DNA from 2 places in the Cryobacterium sp. TMS1-13-1 genome. Region 2 is predicted to be linked to the other one. Evidence: predicted binding sites of a transcription regulator. Region 2 holds the regulator's gene; the other holds the start of a gene.
The links. Region 2 encodes HrcA, which represses chaperone genes, less so after heat shock. Its sites were predicted from a motif close to TTNGCACTCGNNNNNNNCGAGTGCNAA; they were not measured.
Positions count from the first base shown of each region.

Region 1 (7,845 bases), on a different contig from region 2:
AAGGGCCCCGGCCGAAGCCGGAGCCCTTCAGAGCGAACTGAGGTGATTAGTTGATGCGGGAGTACGTGTTGTCGGAGTTGTATTCGTAGAGTCCGATCGTCGCCTCGGTCGGGTCACCGTTCTCATCGAACGTGACCGGACCGGAGAAGCCGTCGAAGTCGATTTGCTCTCCCGCGCTCAACGCTTCGGCCGCCGCTGCGAAGTCGGTGACGGTGGTGCCGTCACCGGTTCCGCCGGAGATCTGACGCAGGTAGCTGGCAATCGACTCACCAGAGACGTCGTTGCCGGCATAGGCAGCGAGCGCGATCAGCATAACGGCGTCGTACGATTCGGCCGCGTAGCTGTAATCGGTCAGAGTCGGGTCCACCTCGAGTAGGCGCTCAGTGAAGTCGCCGAGCGTTCCGACATCGAGGCCGGGCAGCGTGCCCTTTGACCCCGTGATGATGTCGGCTGGGAAATCAGCGCTGTAGTCCTTCAGGTTGCCGTCAACGAAGTACAGCTTGTCTCCGGCGAAACCACCGGCGACAATGTCAGGCACGATCACCTTGGACTGGTCGAAGGTGATCAGAGCGATGGCGTCGGGCGCCTCAGCGGTGACCTCCGCAATCTGCGACGCGAAGTTGGACTCACCCTCGTTGAAGAGCGACTCGGCTACGATTTCTCCACCAGCGGCTTCAAACGACTCGCGAACGGCCTTGGCCAGGCCGGTCCCGTAGGCATCGTTAAGCACGATGAGTCCGAGGGTGGCGTTGCCGTCATCGGCGATCTGGGTGCCGAGCACGTCACCCTGCAGCAGGTCTGAGGGCGCTGTGCGCCAGTACAGATCGTTGTCGGCGTAGGTGGAGAAGTCCGGCGACGTGTTGGCCGGTGAGAACTGGACGACGCCGGCGCCCGTGATCTGGTCGATCACGGTTTTAGAGACGCCAGAGGAAGCCGCACCGACGATGGCCGTGACGTCCTGCGAGAGGAGGTCGGTCACCGATACGGTGGCGGTGTCGGTCGTGGTGTCGCCCGAGTCGCGGAAGATGGCTTCAACGTTGATGCCGAGGTCCGCTTCATTGATGTCGTTCACGGCGAGCTGTACACCGGCTTCTTCGGGCGGGCCGAGGAACGCCAGTCCACCACTCTGCGGAAGGATGGTGCCGATCTTCAGTGTCAGGTCGCGGTCACCGGCCTCAACCGTATTGAAGTCTGCGGCATCCGCCGACGGCGCCGCAGAATCACTGGGTGCCGTACCAGCGTCGTTGCTGCAGCCGGTGAGCAGAAGTGCGCTCACGCCGACGAGCGCGACACCGGTAACGAGGGTACGAACGGAGCGGGAGGCGGAGGCCTTCGCGAATACGCTCATGTTGCTCCTTGATAGATAACGAGAGGTAAGTCTGGTCAGCCGATTGACTGCCGTGGTGACAGATTAGGCAATCAAAGACACAGAAACCTACCTGTGCGTGTTACAACCGGGTAAAGCGATCAAATCGTTACGAACGGCGACCGGTCACACCCTGATAATCAATGGTTTGCTCCTGCCCCAGCGCATACACGCATTCGCCCCAGGAGAGGCAGACGGCCATTCCCGAAATCACCTGCGGCCAGCCGGCATCGAGCGATGCGCCCCCGTCGTCCCCGGTGATCACGGCGGCCAGGGCGGCCGTGATCAGACCGTCGTAGGCCTCCGCGCTGCCAGAGGTGGCGTTCAGTCCCGGGTCGGCGGTCTTCAGACGCACGGTGAATGCCTCGTCTGCGGCGAGCGGTGTGCCACCGTTGGCGAAGTCACCCAGTGATACCAGAGCGGCGCTGCCAACGGAGCTGTGCGCATCCGCTGGCAGCGCGGTCGTCGCGTCCCACAAGACCAGGTCAACGCCGCGAGCGGCGAGGTCGGCGTAGGCGGCGGCGAGGTCACCGGCCGAGTTGCGATGCACGAGTTGGATCGGCTGCGTCGGCGTCGCCTGCTCGGCCAGAATGTCGCGCAGGGCGAGCTCGGTGCCTGCCACCTGCGCTGCGCCGCTCGCAGCATTGTCCCCGGTGGTGGGAAAGAGGGTGCCGATGCTCAAGGTTCCGTCACCGCTCGGAGCGGCCGTGACGACCGCGGCCGGGGTCGTGCTCGTCACGGCCGGGGTCGTGCTGGTGCAGCCGGTGAGGGCCAGGGCGCCGAGCAGAACGACGACGGTGAGCGTGCGACGGGGCATCTAAAATCCTTTGGTACGAGCTGAGGTGACGTGTCGGTTCAGCGTATCGGCTGGGCCGGACGGGGGTTCGGAGCTAGATCGGACGGTATTAGGCAGGCTCAAGCGCGCTGCGACGGGGTCCGCGGCCGGAGGCGACCATATCGACCATCAGTATGATCAAGGCCACCCAGACCAGGGCGAATCCGGCCCAGCGTTCGAGCGGCATCGCCTCGTTCAGAACGACTACGCCGACGAGAAATTGAATGACCGGCGCGACGAACTGAATGAGTCCGAGTACCGTCAGCGGCAGGCGCCGGGCGGCGGCGGCGAAGAGCAGCAAGGGAACAGCGGTAATGACCCCGGCCGCGAGCAGGCCAGCCGTGTGCCAGCCGGAGACGGTGCCGAAGGTGAGGCCGGACATGCCGGAAACGACCAGAAGCTGAATGATGGCGACCGGGGCCAGCCAGGCCGTTTCGAGGGTGAGGCCGGTGACGGCGTCGACGTTCGGGCCGACGCGCTTCTTGATCAGCCCGTAGAAGCCGAAGGAGAACGCGAGGATGAGCGAGATCCACGGCAGCGAGCCGTAGCCGACCGCCAGCACGATCACGGCGAGAAAACTGATGCCGATGGCCACCCACTGCAGGCGGCGCAACCGTTCGCGCAGCACGAAGACGCCCAGAAGCACCGTGACGATCGGGTTGATGAAGTAGCCGAGGGCCGCTTCGACGACGTGCCCGGTGGTCGCGGCGATCACGTAGGTCTGCCAGTTGACGAAGATGAACGCACCGGCCAGGCCCATGGTCCAAACCAGACGCGGCTGCTTGAACGCTCGCCCGAGCACGGTCCAGGTGCGGGTCACAGTAATGATCAGGGCGCAGAAAACGAGGGAGAACAGCACCCGCCAGGCCACGATTTCGAAGGCGCCGGAGGGGATGAGCAGCAGAAAGTAGAGCGGCAGCACGCCCCAGAGGCCGTAGGCCAGGCCGCCGAAGACGAGGCCGGTGCGGTGGGTGGCGCGAGCGGCCGAATCGGCCGGTGCGGCGGCATCCGTCATAAATATTCTCCCTGCCGAGACACTAACTGCGCAAACAAAAACTCCCGAATGGCCAGGCCATCCGGGAGTTTCAGTCTAAAGACCAATTTCAGTCTGAAGGCTAGGTAGTGATGAAACCTACTTAGCGCACGACCACAGCGAGCACGTCGCGAGCGGAGAGGACCAGCAGGTCATCGCCACCGAACTTGACCTCGGTTCCGCCGTACTTGGAGTAGATGACCTTGTCGCCGACGGCGATGTCGAGGGGAACGCGGTTGCCGTTGTCGTCAATGCGGCCGGGGCCGACTGCAACAACTTCGCCCTCCTGGGGCTTTTCCTTCGCGGTGTCAGGAATGACCAGACCTGATGCGGTGGTCTGCTCTGCGTCGACCTGCTTGATGACGATGCGATCCTCGAGCGGCTTGATGGAGACCGACACGGTTGACCTCTTTCTAAGACTTGGGTTAGCAGACTCACAGCGAGAGTGCCAAGTGAAGTTTAGGGGGGATGCTGGCACTCGCGCAACGTGAGTGCCAGATCGGGCCGTTTGGTACCGTTGCAGAATGGATCGAACCGAGCTCGTTGAGCTGCTCTCCCCCGCGAGTTTACGGCTGCTGGATTCCCTGCCGCCCTACGAGGCAAACGGTGATGTGCTGAAGCTCGTGAGCGAGCTGCGCAAGGCCGGGCACGCCCCCGGACTCGTGTCGGCCGTGTTGAGCCAGTCGCGACTGCGGGCGAAAGCCGTGGCCAAGTTTGGAGAATTTGCCGAGCGGATGCTGTTCACCGAGGCCGGTCTGGAACAGGCGACCCGGTTGCGGGTTGCCGCACTGCACGCCGGGCGATTCGCCGGGCTTGAAGCCACCCTCGGCCGCGCGCCGCGGGTCGCGGACCTCGGCTGCGGCATCGGCGGCGACGCGATGGCCCTCGCCGCGATGGATCTGCCGGTCGTGGCCGTCGACGCCGACGAGGTCACGGCCACGGTTGCGAGCTACAACCTGGCCCCGTTCCCCAATGCCTCCGCGTTGCAGGCCGACGCCGAGACGGTTGATCTGACCGATTTCGACGCGGTCTGGCTCGATCCGGCCCGGCGCACGAGCGGGCACAGCAACACCAAGCGGCTCACCCGCTCCGAGGATTACTCCCCCTCCCTCGACTTCGCCTACCTGCTGGCGGCGACGCTACCGCTCGGCATGAAGCTCGGGCCCGGCCACGATCGCGACCAGATTCCGGTCGACGCGGAGGCCCAGTGGGTGTCGGTGGATGGCCAGGTGGTGGAGATGGGACTGTGGTTCGGCGCTCTCGCTCGCCCGGGCATCCGTCGATCGGCGTTGCTGCTGACCCGGGATGGCGTGCAGGAGCTGAGCAACGATGCCGACAGCGAGGACGAGCCGGTCGGCGAACTCGGCCACTACGTCTACGAACCCGACGGCGCGGTCATTCGGGCGCGACTGATCGGCGATCTGGCCCGCTCGATGAAGGCCAGCATGCTGAGCGAGGGAATCGCCTACCTGACCAACGACATTCTGGTGCCCACGCCGTTCGCAACCGCCTTTCGGGTGCTTGAAACGCTGTCGTTCGACGAGAAGAAGCTGCGGCTCGCGCTGCTCGAGCGCCGCATCGGAACGCTCGAGATCAAGAAGCGCGGCGTCGACGTTGATCCCGCGACGCTGCGCACCCGGTTGAAGCTCAAGGGGCCGGAAGTCGCGACGCTGATTTTGACCCGGGTGGCCGGACATCGGGTCGCGCTGCTCGTGGAGCGCGTGCGCTAACGGTTGGCCTACAGCAGGGGCAGCACGGTCTGGCTGATGTAGACGAACCAGCCGGCCGCGAGCAGAATCCCGACGATGCCGCTCGCCAGGCCGCTGCTCCAGAGGGCACGCGCCCGATGCTCGGTGGTGCGCGCGATCAGGGCGAGGACGATCGCAACGAGCGCGATCGGCAGGCCGAACACTCCGAGCACGCCGAGCGCGAGCCCGACGAACCCGCAGACGACGGAGGCGACCGAGAGTCGGCGCCGGCCGGTGATGCGCCGCACCTCCGCTTCGGTGTAGCTGTACGGCACGAACTCGGTCGGGGCGGTGACGGTCGATTCCCAGCTGAGCTGGCTGCCCGGGGGCGCGGGCGCACGGGTGTAATCCCGATGCGTGTCGGAATCCTGGTGCGGTGTACTCATTGCTGTCCTCGTGCTGCGAACCGGGTGGGTTTAGTAGGGCTCGCTCACACCACTGTTGGCGATTCCGACGAGCAGCCCGATGGAACCAATGAGCACCAAAATTCCAACGACGAAGCCGAGGTAGCCGACAATCAGACCACCGAGGGCGAGGCCGTAGCCCTTTTCGCCGGTCTTCTTGATCTGGCTCAGGGCGATGTGGCCGGTGATGATGCCCACGATCGAGATCGCGAGGATCGACGTGACGAGGGAGATGATCGACAGAACGTTGTACTTGTCCTGCGGGTTCTGCTGGCCATACGGGTTCTGACCGGTCGCGGGATTCTGACCATACGCGGGAGCCTGGCCGTAGGCGGAGGGCTGCGTACCCGGCGCCGGATAACTTGGATAGGCCGGCGCGGCGGGGGGAACGCTGGCACCGGCCGGATTCGAGTTCGTCGGGCCGCTGTTCGTCGGTTCGACGGGGGGCTGGGTGGGATCAGACATCTGCGGTCTCCTTCATAGTTTCGTTCGGTGGTCGCCCTGCCAGATTATCCCGTTAGCGGGTACCCGGCGACTGGGCGTTGCTCAAACCTGGATCTGACCGACCGGCAGGGTGGAATCGGCGCCGAATTCGAGGGTCGAGGGCTCATGCCCGGCCATGATGAGTTGCGCGCCGAGGGCGGCGATCATGGCGCCGTTGTCGGTGCAGAGCGAGAGCGGCGGGATGCGCAGGACAACGCCGGCAGCATCCGTTCTCTCGGTGGCGACCTGGCGCAGTCGAGCGTTGGCGATGACGCCGCCGCCGAGCAGCAGCCGCGGCACGTCGTGGTCGGCGCACGCAGCGAGAGCCTTGGTGAGCAGAATGTCGACCACCGCCTCGCGAAAGCTCGCCGCGACGTCGGCTGTCGGCACGGGCTCGCCGGCATCCTGGCGCTGTTCAACGAAGCGGGCGACCGAGGTCTTGAGGCCAGAGAAGGAGAAGTCGTAGCGGTGCGCGGCCATGTCCTTGGGCTGGCTGAGTCCGCGCGGAAAGCGGATGGCCTTCGGGTTACCGAGGGCTGCGACCCGGTCGATCTGCGGCCCGCCGGGGTAGGGCAGCGAGAGCAGCCGGGCGACCTTGTCGAAGGCTTCCCCGGCGGCGTCGTCGATGGTCTCACCGAGCAGCTCGACGTCGCTGACCAGGTCGCGCACGAGCAGCAGCGAGGTGTGCCCGCCCGACACGAGCAGCGCGATCGTCGGGTACTCGAGTGGCTCGGTGTCGTTGGTGTTGGTAGCGCCGCGCAGCAGGTCGGCGCCGACGTGGCCGACGAGGTGGTTGACCGCGTAAATCGGTTTGTCGAGGGCGACGGCGAGCGCCTTGGCGGCGCCGACCCCGACCATGAGAGCTCCGGAGAGCCCCGGACCGCAGGTGACGGCGATGGCATCGAGATCACTCAAGCGGATGCCGGCCTCGGCGACGGCCGCGTCAATGGCCGGCACGAGCTCATCGAGGTGGGCTCGCGCGGCAATTTCGGGCACGACGCCGCCGTAGCGGGCGTGTTCGTCCATCGAGCTCGCGATGGTATTGGAGAGCAGGGTGGTTCCGCGCACGATGCCGATGCCGGTCTCGTCGCAGGAGGTTTCGATGCCGAGTACGAGCGGTTCTGATCGATTCAGGGCGGTGCGGTTCATGGTCGTCACGGATTCTCCGCGGAGGTGGGCACGGCTGATTCTGGGGCGGTGAGCATAGATTCCAATTCTGGAATATTCAGGCGCATGACGATGGCGTCGACGTTGTCGGGCTGGTAGTAGCCGCGGCGCACGCCGACCTCCACGAATCCGAGCCGATCGTAGAGGCGTTGGGCGCTGGGGTTGTCGGCGCGCACTTCGAGAAACACCAGCCGGGCGCCGCGTTTGCGGGCCTCGGAGATGAGGGCCTGCATCAGGGTGCGTCCGAGGCCGTGGCCGCGGGCCGAGTCGGCGACGGCGATGGTCTGAATGTCGCCCTCGGTGGCTCCCTGCGGGGTGAGCAGCCCGGCGTAGGCCGCGATGTTATCCGGGTCGTCCGGGGGAAAAGCAACAAGGTAATAGCAGGCGGGGTCGCCGAGATCCCGGGCCATCATCGGCGGTGACCAGGCATCGTTTTCAAAGATACTGGTTTCGAGGTGCATGATCGCCGCGAGGTCTGCCTCGTGCGCACGGCGCAGCTGCCACGTCATCGGCTGACCCGCTTGGGTCCATTCGAGAGCGTGACGTCGGGTGAGCGCAGATACAGCGGCTCGTTCGCGGCAAACGGGCGCCGATGGGCATAGTTGAGTTCGGCGACCAGGCCGAGTTCCCCGGCCGACACCGTGGCGGCGTCGAGGCGCGGCCAGAGCGCGTGCTGCCAGGCGGGCTCGTCGAGTTCGGCCGGTTTGGCGAGTCCGGGTGGGCCGACGCGCACGGGCAGGCCGACGGCATCCGCTTCGCTGTAAGCACTCCAGTAGATTTCGCGGCGGCGAGCGTCGGTGACGACGACG
Region 1 is NZ_SOGX01000009.1:185,714-193,558, forward strand. Features, by position in the region: gene E3T31_RS09065 (ABC transporter substrate-binding protein) at 47-1,348, opposite strand; gene E3T31_RS09070 (hypothetical protein) at 1,476-2,183, opposite strand; gene rarD (EamA family transporter RarD) at 2,272-3,216, opposite strand; gene groES (co-chaperone GroES) at 3,338-3,634, opposite strand; gene E3T31_RS09085 (class I SAM-dependent methyltransferase) at 3,759-4,964, shown strand; gene E3T31_RS09090 (hypothetical protein) at 4,973-5,368, opposite strand; gene E3T31_RS09095 (DUF4190 domain-containing protein) at 5,399-5,851, opposite strand; gene tsaD (tRNA (adenosine(37)-N6)-threonylcarbamoyltransferase complex transferase subunit TsaD) at 5,933-7,018, opposite strand; gene rimI (ribosomal protein S18-alanine N-acetyltransferase) at 7,024-7,545, opposite strand; gene tsaB (tRNA (adenosine(37)-N6)-threonylcarbamoyltransferase complex dimerization subunit type 1 TsaB) at 7,542-7,845, opposite strand, start outside.
Region 1: a site for HrcA is predicted at 3,706-3,732, ahead of groES (co-chaperone GroES). Genes of this name have one in related genera too.

Region 2 (7,845 bases):
GGCGACGAGTTCGGCGAGCAGGGTGGGATTGCCGGCGGCGAGCTCGACCACGTTCTGATACTGAGGGTCTTTCGTGGTGACAACAACGTGCACCGGGGCTTTGGGTGCAATGTCGAGGAAGGCGATGATGTGCTCGGTTTCGGCCACGATCGTCGCCGGAATCTCACGCGCGATGATGCGGCTGAAAATGGTCGGTTGGGCGACGGAAGAAGACATACCTCTATCTTAAGCGGCGCTATCAGCGGCACGCACTACCAGCGGCACGCTCTACCAGCGACCCAAAGTCGCATTGAGGATTGCGAGGGCGGCTGGCCCCGCGGTCGATGTGCGCAGCACGGTGTCGCCGAGGCGTACCTGGCTCGCGCCGGCCTGCTCGAGCAGGAGCAGTTCGGCCGGCGTTATTCCGCCCTCGGGGCCGACGACGAGCAGAATGTCGCGGTCGTCGGTGGGGACGGCCACCTCGGTGAGGCGACCGGTCGCGGTCGGGTCGAGCAGCAGCATCCGTGTCGTGGCGGCCAAAACGGCCAGCTGCTTGGTGCTGGTCAGCTGGGCGACATCGGGCAGCCAAGCTCGGATCGACTGTTTGCTGGCCTCACGCACGATGCTGCTCCAGCGTTCGTGGCCTTTGGCGATCTTCGCGCCGTCCCACTTGGTGATGGAGCGGGCTGCGGACCACGGGATGACGCCGTCGACGCCGAGTTCGGTGGCGGCCTGAACGGCCAGTTCGTCCCGGTCACCCTTGGCGAGGGCCTGCACCAAGCGGATGCGCGGCGTCGCCGCCGCCGTCTCGCTCGCGTCATCGACGAGGAGGGTCAACTGCAGAGCGTCCGCCGTCAGCACGGCTCCCTCCAGCAGCAACCCGGCCCCATTACCCAGGCGGAGCCGGTCCCCGGGGCGCACCCGGCTCACCGTGACCGCGTGCCGCGCCTCGGCGCCGTCCACGGTGACCACCTGCCCCGGGCGGCACTGCGCCGCCCGGAGCGTTTCCTGCAGGTAGAAATGTGCCACGTCAGCCGAGGAACCGGTCGCGCAGCTTCGCGAACAAGCCCTGCTGGTACTGGCTCAGGGTCGGTGCCGGAGCCGCGTAGCGGGCTGCGAACTGTTCGATCAGGTCGCGTTCCTTGTGGTCGAGCTTGGTCGGAGTGAGCACGTGGATGCCGACCTTGAGGTCGCCGCGGCCACTGCCGCGCAGCTTAGTGATGCCGCGATCCTTGATCGTGAGTACCTCTGAGCTCTGCGATCCGGGGCGAATCTCCACCTCGATGTCACCGTCAAGAGCCTTGACGGTGACGGTGGTGCCGAGAATCGCACTGGTCATCGGCACGTCGAGCGAGCACATCAGGTCGTCGCCGTCACGGCTGAACACGTCGTGATGGCGCACCTTCATCTCGAGGTACAGGTCACCATTGGGACCGGCAGCCGGGCCGGCTTCGCCGCTGCCGGGCATCTGCAGGCGCAGGCCGGTGTCGACGCCGGCCGGAATGTCGACCGGAACGGTGCGGCGGGCGCGAATGCGGCCCTGACCGGAGCAGGTCATGCACGGGGTGGCGATGATGGTGCCGTAACCGCGGCAGGAACCGCACGGGCTTGACGTCATCACGTTCCCGAGCAGGGAGCGCACGGCGCGCTGGATGCTGCCCGTGCCGTGGCAGATGTCGCAGGTGATCGGCGAGGTGCCGGGCGCACAACAGGAGCCCTTGCAGGTCTCACAGACGATCGCCGTGTCGACCTCCAGGTCGCGGTGCGTGCCGAAGATGACCTCGTCGAGGTCGAGGTCGACTCGAATCAGGGCGTCCTGGCCGCGTTCGCGGCGCGAGCGCGGACCACGGCTGCTGCCGCCGCCGCCGCCGAAGAAGGTCTCGAAGATGTCGCCGAAGTTGCCGAAGTTCTGCCCGTCGAAGCCGCCGTTCTGGCCGCCGCCCTGGTCGTACTTTTGGCGCTGCTTGGCGTCGCTCAGCACGTCATAGGCGTGCGTGATGCTCTTGAACCGTTCGGATGCTTCGGCGCCGGGGTTCACGTCGGGGTGCAGCTCGCGGGCGAGGCGACGGTAGGCCTTCTTGATTTGGTCGGTGGTCGCGTCGCGGTCAACGCCAAGCGCTTCGTAATGGTCAGCCAAAGGTGGCTCTCCTTGATTTTTTGATGATGGTTGTTCGAAATGGCACAGAGCCTAAATGGCACAGAGTCTAAATGGCACAAAGTTCAGGTCTCGCCGAGCAGGCGGGAGAGGTACCGGGCGACGGCGCGTACGGCCGCCATATTGTTGGAATAGTCCATGCGGGTCGGCCCGAGCACGCCCAGCCGGGCCAGGTTGCCGCCTGCGGTATAGCCGCTGGTCAGCACGCTCGCTTCCGGCAGGCCGAAGGCCGCATTCTCCCGGCCAATACTCACCGAAACGCCGTGCTGGTCGGTCTCCATCTCGCCGAACAGCCGCAGCAGCACGACCTGTTCTTCGATAGCTTCGAGTACCGGATAGATGCTGCCGGAGAAGTCGTCTTCGGTGCGCACCAGGTTTGCGGCCCCGGCCATGACGAGCTTCTCCTGACGGTTGGCTCCGACCTGGTCGGCGACGGTTCGCGTGATCAGGTCGACGATCGGCTGCAGCGCCGGCGATCCCGGCCAGACGCTCGCGGCGAGGGCGACGCTCGCCTCGGCCATGCCCAGTCCAACGACCGTGACATTGAGTCGGGCGCGCAGTTCGCCGAGCGTCTGTTCGTCGAATGCCCGCGGCAGGTCGATGACCCGCTGCTCGACCCCGCCAGAATCGGTGATCAGCACCGACAGGATGCGCGTCTCGGTCAGCGGCACGAACTCGATGTGCCGAACCCTGGCGCGGGACAGCGAGGGGTATTGCACGAGCGCGACCTGGTGGGTGAGCTGCGAGAGCAAACGCACGCTGCGCACGAGGACCTCGTCGAGGTCGGCAGAGTGACCCAGGAAAGTTTCAATGGCCTGACGCTGGGCCGGGGTCAGCGGACGCAGGTCGGCCAGATGGTCGACGAAGACCCGATAGCCCTTATCGGTCGGGATACGCCCCGAGGAGGTGTGCGGCGCCGCGATCAGCTCTTCTTCTTCGAGCAGGGCCATGTCGTTGCGAATGGTCGCGGCGGAAACACCGAAGGAATGCCGGTCGACGATGGATTTGGAGCCGACGGGTTCGCGGGACGCGACGTAGTCCTGCACGATGACGCGCAGCACATCGAGCCCACGGTCGGAAACCATTTCGCCCGCCTTCCTCTTTTTCCGGTCCAGCTTCAATTGAGCGGATGCCCCGGGTCGGCGCGCCTCGAGCACGCCGGAACGCAGGTTTGCCGGCACGTCGTTGGCACTCGCATCCACTGACTGCCAATACTATCGCGACCGGCCGTGTTCCGGCTGAGCGCACCCATTGCCAGTATCGCGAACCGAGCGTTTAATTACCGCTATACGCTCCTTCCGGAGTTCAGTGAAAGGCACGATCATGAGCGATCCACAGGCACAACCTCCCGGTGATTCCAACTACCGTGACCCTAATGCTGGGCAGCCGCCGTATGGCCAGCAGCCCGGTACGGGCAGCCCATACGGCCCCCCTACAGCCGCAGCCCCACTCTCGGAGGCCGACGACCGGCAATGGGCCTCGTTTGCGCACCTCGGCGGCATCCTGAGCTTTCTTCCGTCGCTGATCATTTGGCTGGTCTTCAAGGACCGCGGCCGCCTCACCAATACCGAGGCGAAGGAGGCGCTTAACTTTCAGATCACCCTCGTGATCGGATACGTCGCAATAAATGTCGTCTCGTTCATCCTGGCGATCGTCACCTTCGGAATCGGCGGCCTGCTCATCGGCCTGACCTGGCTGCTCTGGGTGGCCGGAGTCATCTTTTCGATCATTGGGTTTCTGAAGGCCAAGGACGGCCAGAACTACCGGTATCCGGTCGCGATTCGCCTGATCAAGTAGCGCGCGGCCCGGTCCAATACGCATCTCGGACGGTTAGTCTGGAGGGGTCTGGCTTGGCTTGTCCGACCCCACACAGTGCTATTGCACGCAATGGTTCTTCCCTGGATGTCGTCGGCAACCCATCGCCAGATCCACCGCGTCCAGACCGACCACGCTCGAACAGGAGACCGCATGTCCGAGAACGATTCACGCACAAATCCGTATGAATCCACCCCGCCGCAAAACCCGTACGCGCAGAGCGTCCCGCCGACGCCGATGAGTCCGGCCGACGAGAAGATGTGGGCGACCCTGATTCACGTCGGCGGCATCCTCTTCGCCTTTGTTCCCGCACTCATCGGCTATCTCGTGCTGCGCGATCGTGGGCCGTTCGTTCGTGCCCACAGTGCGACGGCTTTGAACTTTCAGATCACCCTGATGATCGTCTATGTGGTGGGCACCGCGTTGACGGCGATCCTGATCGGCTACCTGATTGTGCCGGTGGCCTGGGTGCTCGGCATCATCTTCTCGATCCTCGCCGCACTCGCGGCCAACCGCGGCCAGGGGTATTCCTACCCGCTGACCATCAGATTTTTCAGCTAGCGCACGCTCTTAGTCGCTCAGCCGCCGCACCACGGCGTCGGCCAGAAGCCGTCCGCGCAGGGTCAGTTCAATGGTCCCGGCGAGGGCAGCTTTGGCGTTGACGAGCTCGTCCGCGATCAGGCCGGCCACCTCTCGGCGTCCGTCCGCTGACAGCGATGCGACCGGGATACCGGTGCGGATGCGGCTCTGCAACAGGATGCCCTCGAGTTCGCGGGTGGGCGCGTCGAGCGTTTCGCGACCGGCTGCCGGGGACAGGCCGCCGAGCATCCGCTCTGAATAGGCTGCGGGATGTTTGACGTTCCACCAGCGCACCCCGCCGATGTGGCTGTGGGCGCCGGGGCCGATGCCCCACCAGTCCTGGCCGGTCCAGTAGGCGAGGTTGTGGCGGGAGCGGTGCACGTCGCTCGTAGCCCAGTTGCTAACCTCGTACCAGTCATAGCCGGCGGCGGCGAGCAGTTCGTCGGCGAGTTCGTAGAAGTCGGCCTGTTGGTCGTCGTCGGTCGGGGCGATCTCGCCGCGGCGAATCTGCCGCGCGAGTTTGGTGCCGTCTTCGACGATGAGCGAATAGGCGCTGAGGTGGTCTGGGTGCAGGCTGAGCGCCTGTTCGAGGCTGGTGCGCCAGTCGGCGAGCGACTCTCCCGGCGTGCCGTAGATGAGGTCGAGGCTCACGTCGAGGCCGGCGGCGCGGGCCCAGTCCACCACGAGGGGCACCCGCTCCGGGTCGTGGGTGCGTTCCAGGGTCGCCAGCACGTGCGGCACCGCGGACTGCATGCCGAAGGACACCCGGGTGAAGCCGGCCTCGGCGAGGGCGCCGAGGTAGGCGGCATCGACCGAGTCGGGGTTCGCCTCGGTGGTCACTTCGGCGTCGTCGGTCAAGCCCCACTGGTCGCGCACGGCGCCGAGCATTTTCGCAAGGTCGGTGACCGGCAGCAGCGTGGGAGTGCCTCCCCCGAAGAACACCGTTGCCACCGGGCGTTCGGGCACGCCCGATGCGGTGAGGATGCGGCTGGCGGCCTCAACCTCGAGCACGGCTTGGCTGGCGTAGTCGCTCTGCTTGACGCCGCGCAGTTCGGTCGCGGTATAGGTGTTGAAATCGCAGTAGCCGCAGCGCACCCGGCAGAACGGCACGTGCAGGTAGACGCCGAAATCGCGTTCAGCGGCGTTGACGGCTGCCGAGGCCGGCAGAAGGCCGTCGTCGGGTGCCGGGTCGCCGATGGGGTGGGGTCCGGCCATGGGTGGTGCTCCAGTACGTTCTATTTGATCGCACCCGCGGGGTGCAAAGCCCGCAGATACAACTTGGTGAATTTGGCCTGCTGAAAGCGCAGCACCGGCCAGGCCAGTCGGTAATACCAGGTGCTCGGCCGCGAAAAGGAGCGGATCGTCAACCAAACCGAGTCGTCCTCACGGTGCTCGACGATGAACGATTCCTCACCACTCTCCGGGTGACCGGCCAGGGTACCGTAGGCGAACCCGATGCGGGCGGCCTCGTCGATCACGTAGACGACCCGCACCGGCGCGGTCACGTGGATCGGTCCAACCCGCATCTGGAGTGTGGCCGTCATACCGTTCGCAATATACGGGGTGCCATCCTCAGCGAAGGTCGCTTCATTGACCGGATGCTGCTGCCCACCCGCCGGCGTGCCGTCGGGTTGAAAAGTCACCGGCGTGTACTGCACGCCGGTTCCGTTTTCGAGGTCGGTCACCTCCATGCCGCTGCCGCGCTGGATTCCCCACGTCATCAGCAACTTCGTCGCGGCTTCAAAGCGTTCCGGCGAACTGCCGAGCCTGACGCTCTGCTCCATCGGCCGGTAGCCCTTGGGCGGATAGCTCATCAGGTCGGGCGCCAGCGTACCGCCGATGGCAGCGTAGCTGACGGCGGCGTCGGTGAAGGTGGCCCTGCGCATCCGCTTTACTTCTTGTCTTTGGTCTCGATGTCGCCGCTGAGCGCGGCGATGAAGGCTTCCTGCGGCACTTCGACCCGGCCGACCATCTTCATGCGTTTCTTGCCCTCTTTCTGCTTCTCCAGCAGCTTACGCTTGCGCGAGATGTCACCGCCGTAGCATTTGGCCAGCACGTCTTTACGCATCGCCGAGATACTTTCGCGGGCGATGATGTGCGCGCCGATCGCGGCCTGAATGGGCACCTCGAACTGCTGGCGCGGAATCAGCTTGCGCAGGCGCCCGGTCATCAGCGCGCCGTAGGCGTAGGCCTTGTCCCGATGCACGATGGCAGAAAACGCGTCGACCTGTTCGCCCTGCAGCAGAATGTCGACCTTGACCAGGTCGGCCTCCTGCTCGCCGGAGGGTTCGTAGTCGAGCGAGGCGTAGCCGGCGGTGCGGCCCTTGAGCATGTCGAAGAAGTCGAACACGATCTCACCGAGCGGCATCGAGTAGCGAATCTCGACCCGGTCTTCGCCGAGGTATTCCATACCGAGCAGGGTGCCACGGCGGCTCTGACAGAGCTCCATAATGACGCCGACGTAGTCTTTCGGCGCGAGAATCGCGGCCTTGACCATGGGTTCGAGCACCTTGGCGATTTTACCGGTGGGGTACTCGCTCGGGTTGGTCACCGTGATGGTGCGCTTGTCGTCGGTGGTGACCTCGTAGGGCACGCTCGGCGCCGTGGTGATGAGGTCGATGTTGAATTCACGTTCGAGGCGTTCGGTGATGATCTCGAGGTGCAGCAGGCCGAGAAACCCGCAGCGAAATCCGAAACCGAGGGCGACGGATGTCTCCGGCTCGTAGCCGAGGCTGGCGTCAGACAACTTGAGTTTGTCCAGTGCTTCGCGCAGCGCCGGATAATCGCTGCCGTCGATCGGGTACAGGCCGGAGAACACCATGGGCTGCGGTTCGTCGTAGCCGGGCAGCGCGTCGGTAGCCGGGCGCACAGCGGTCGTGATGGTGTCGCCGACCTTGGACTGGCGCACGTCTTTCACACCGGTGATCAGGTAGCCGACCTCGCCGACCTTGAGGCCCTTGCTCTCCACGGGTTCGGGCGAGATGACGCCGATCTCGAGGATCTCGTGGGTCGCCTTGGTCGACATCATCTGAATTTTTTCGTGGGCCTTGAGGTGGCCGTCGATCATGCGCACGTAGGTGACGACGCCGCGGTAGCTGTCGTAGACCGAGTCGAAAATCATGGCGCGAGCGGCGGCATCCGGGTTACCCTTCGGCGCCGGAATCATCGTCGTGGCGAGGTTCAGCAGCTCTTCAACACCGGCGCCGGTCTTGCCGGAGACACGCAGCACGTCTTCGGGGCGTCCGCCGATGAGGCTCGCGAGTTCGCGGGCGTACTTCTCCGGATCGGCGGCCGGCAGATCGATCTTGTTGAGCACC
Region 2 is NZ_SOGX01000010.1:742,368-750,212, forward strand. Features, by position in the region: gene E3T31_RS12825 (HIT domain-containing protein) at 1-216, opposite strand, end outside; gene E3T31_RS12830 (16S rRNA (uracil(1498)-N(3))-methyltransferase) at 268-1,008, opposite strand; gene dnaJ (molecular chaperone DnaJ) at 1,010-2,116, opposite strand; gene hrcA (heat-inducible transcriptional repressor HrcA) at 2,200-3,219, opposite strand; gene E3T31_RS12845 (DUF4870 domain-containing protein) at 3,458-3,931, shown strand; gene E3T31_RS12850 (DUF4870 domain-containing protein) at 4,103-4,510, shown strand; gene hemW (radical SAM family heme chaperone HemW) at 4,520-5,743, opposite strand; gene E3T31_RS12860 (DUF1990 family protein) at 5,764-6,414, opposite strand; gene lepA (translation elongation factor 4) at 6,420-7,845, opposite strand, start outside.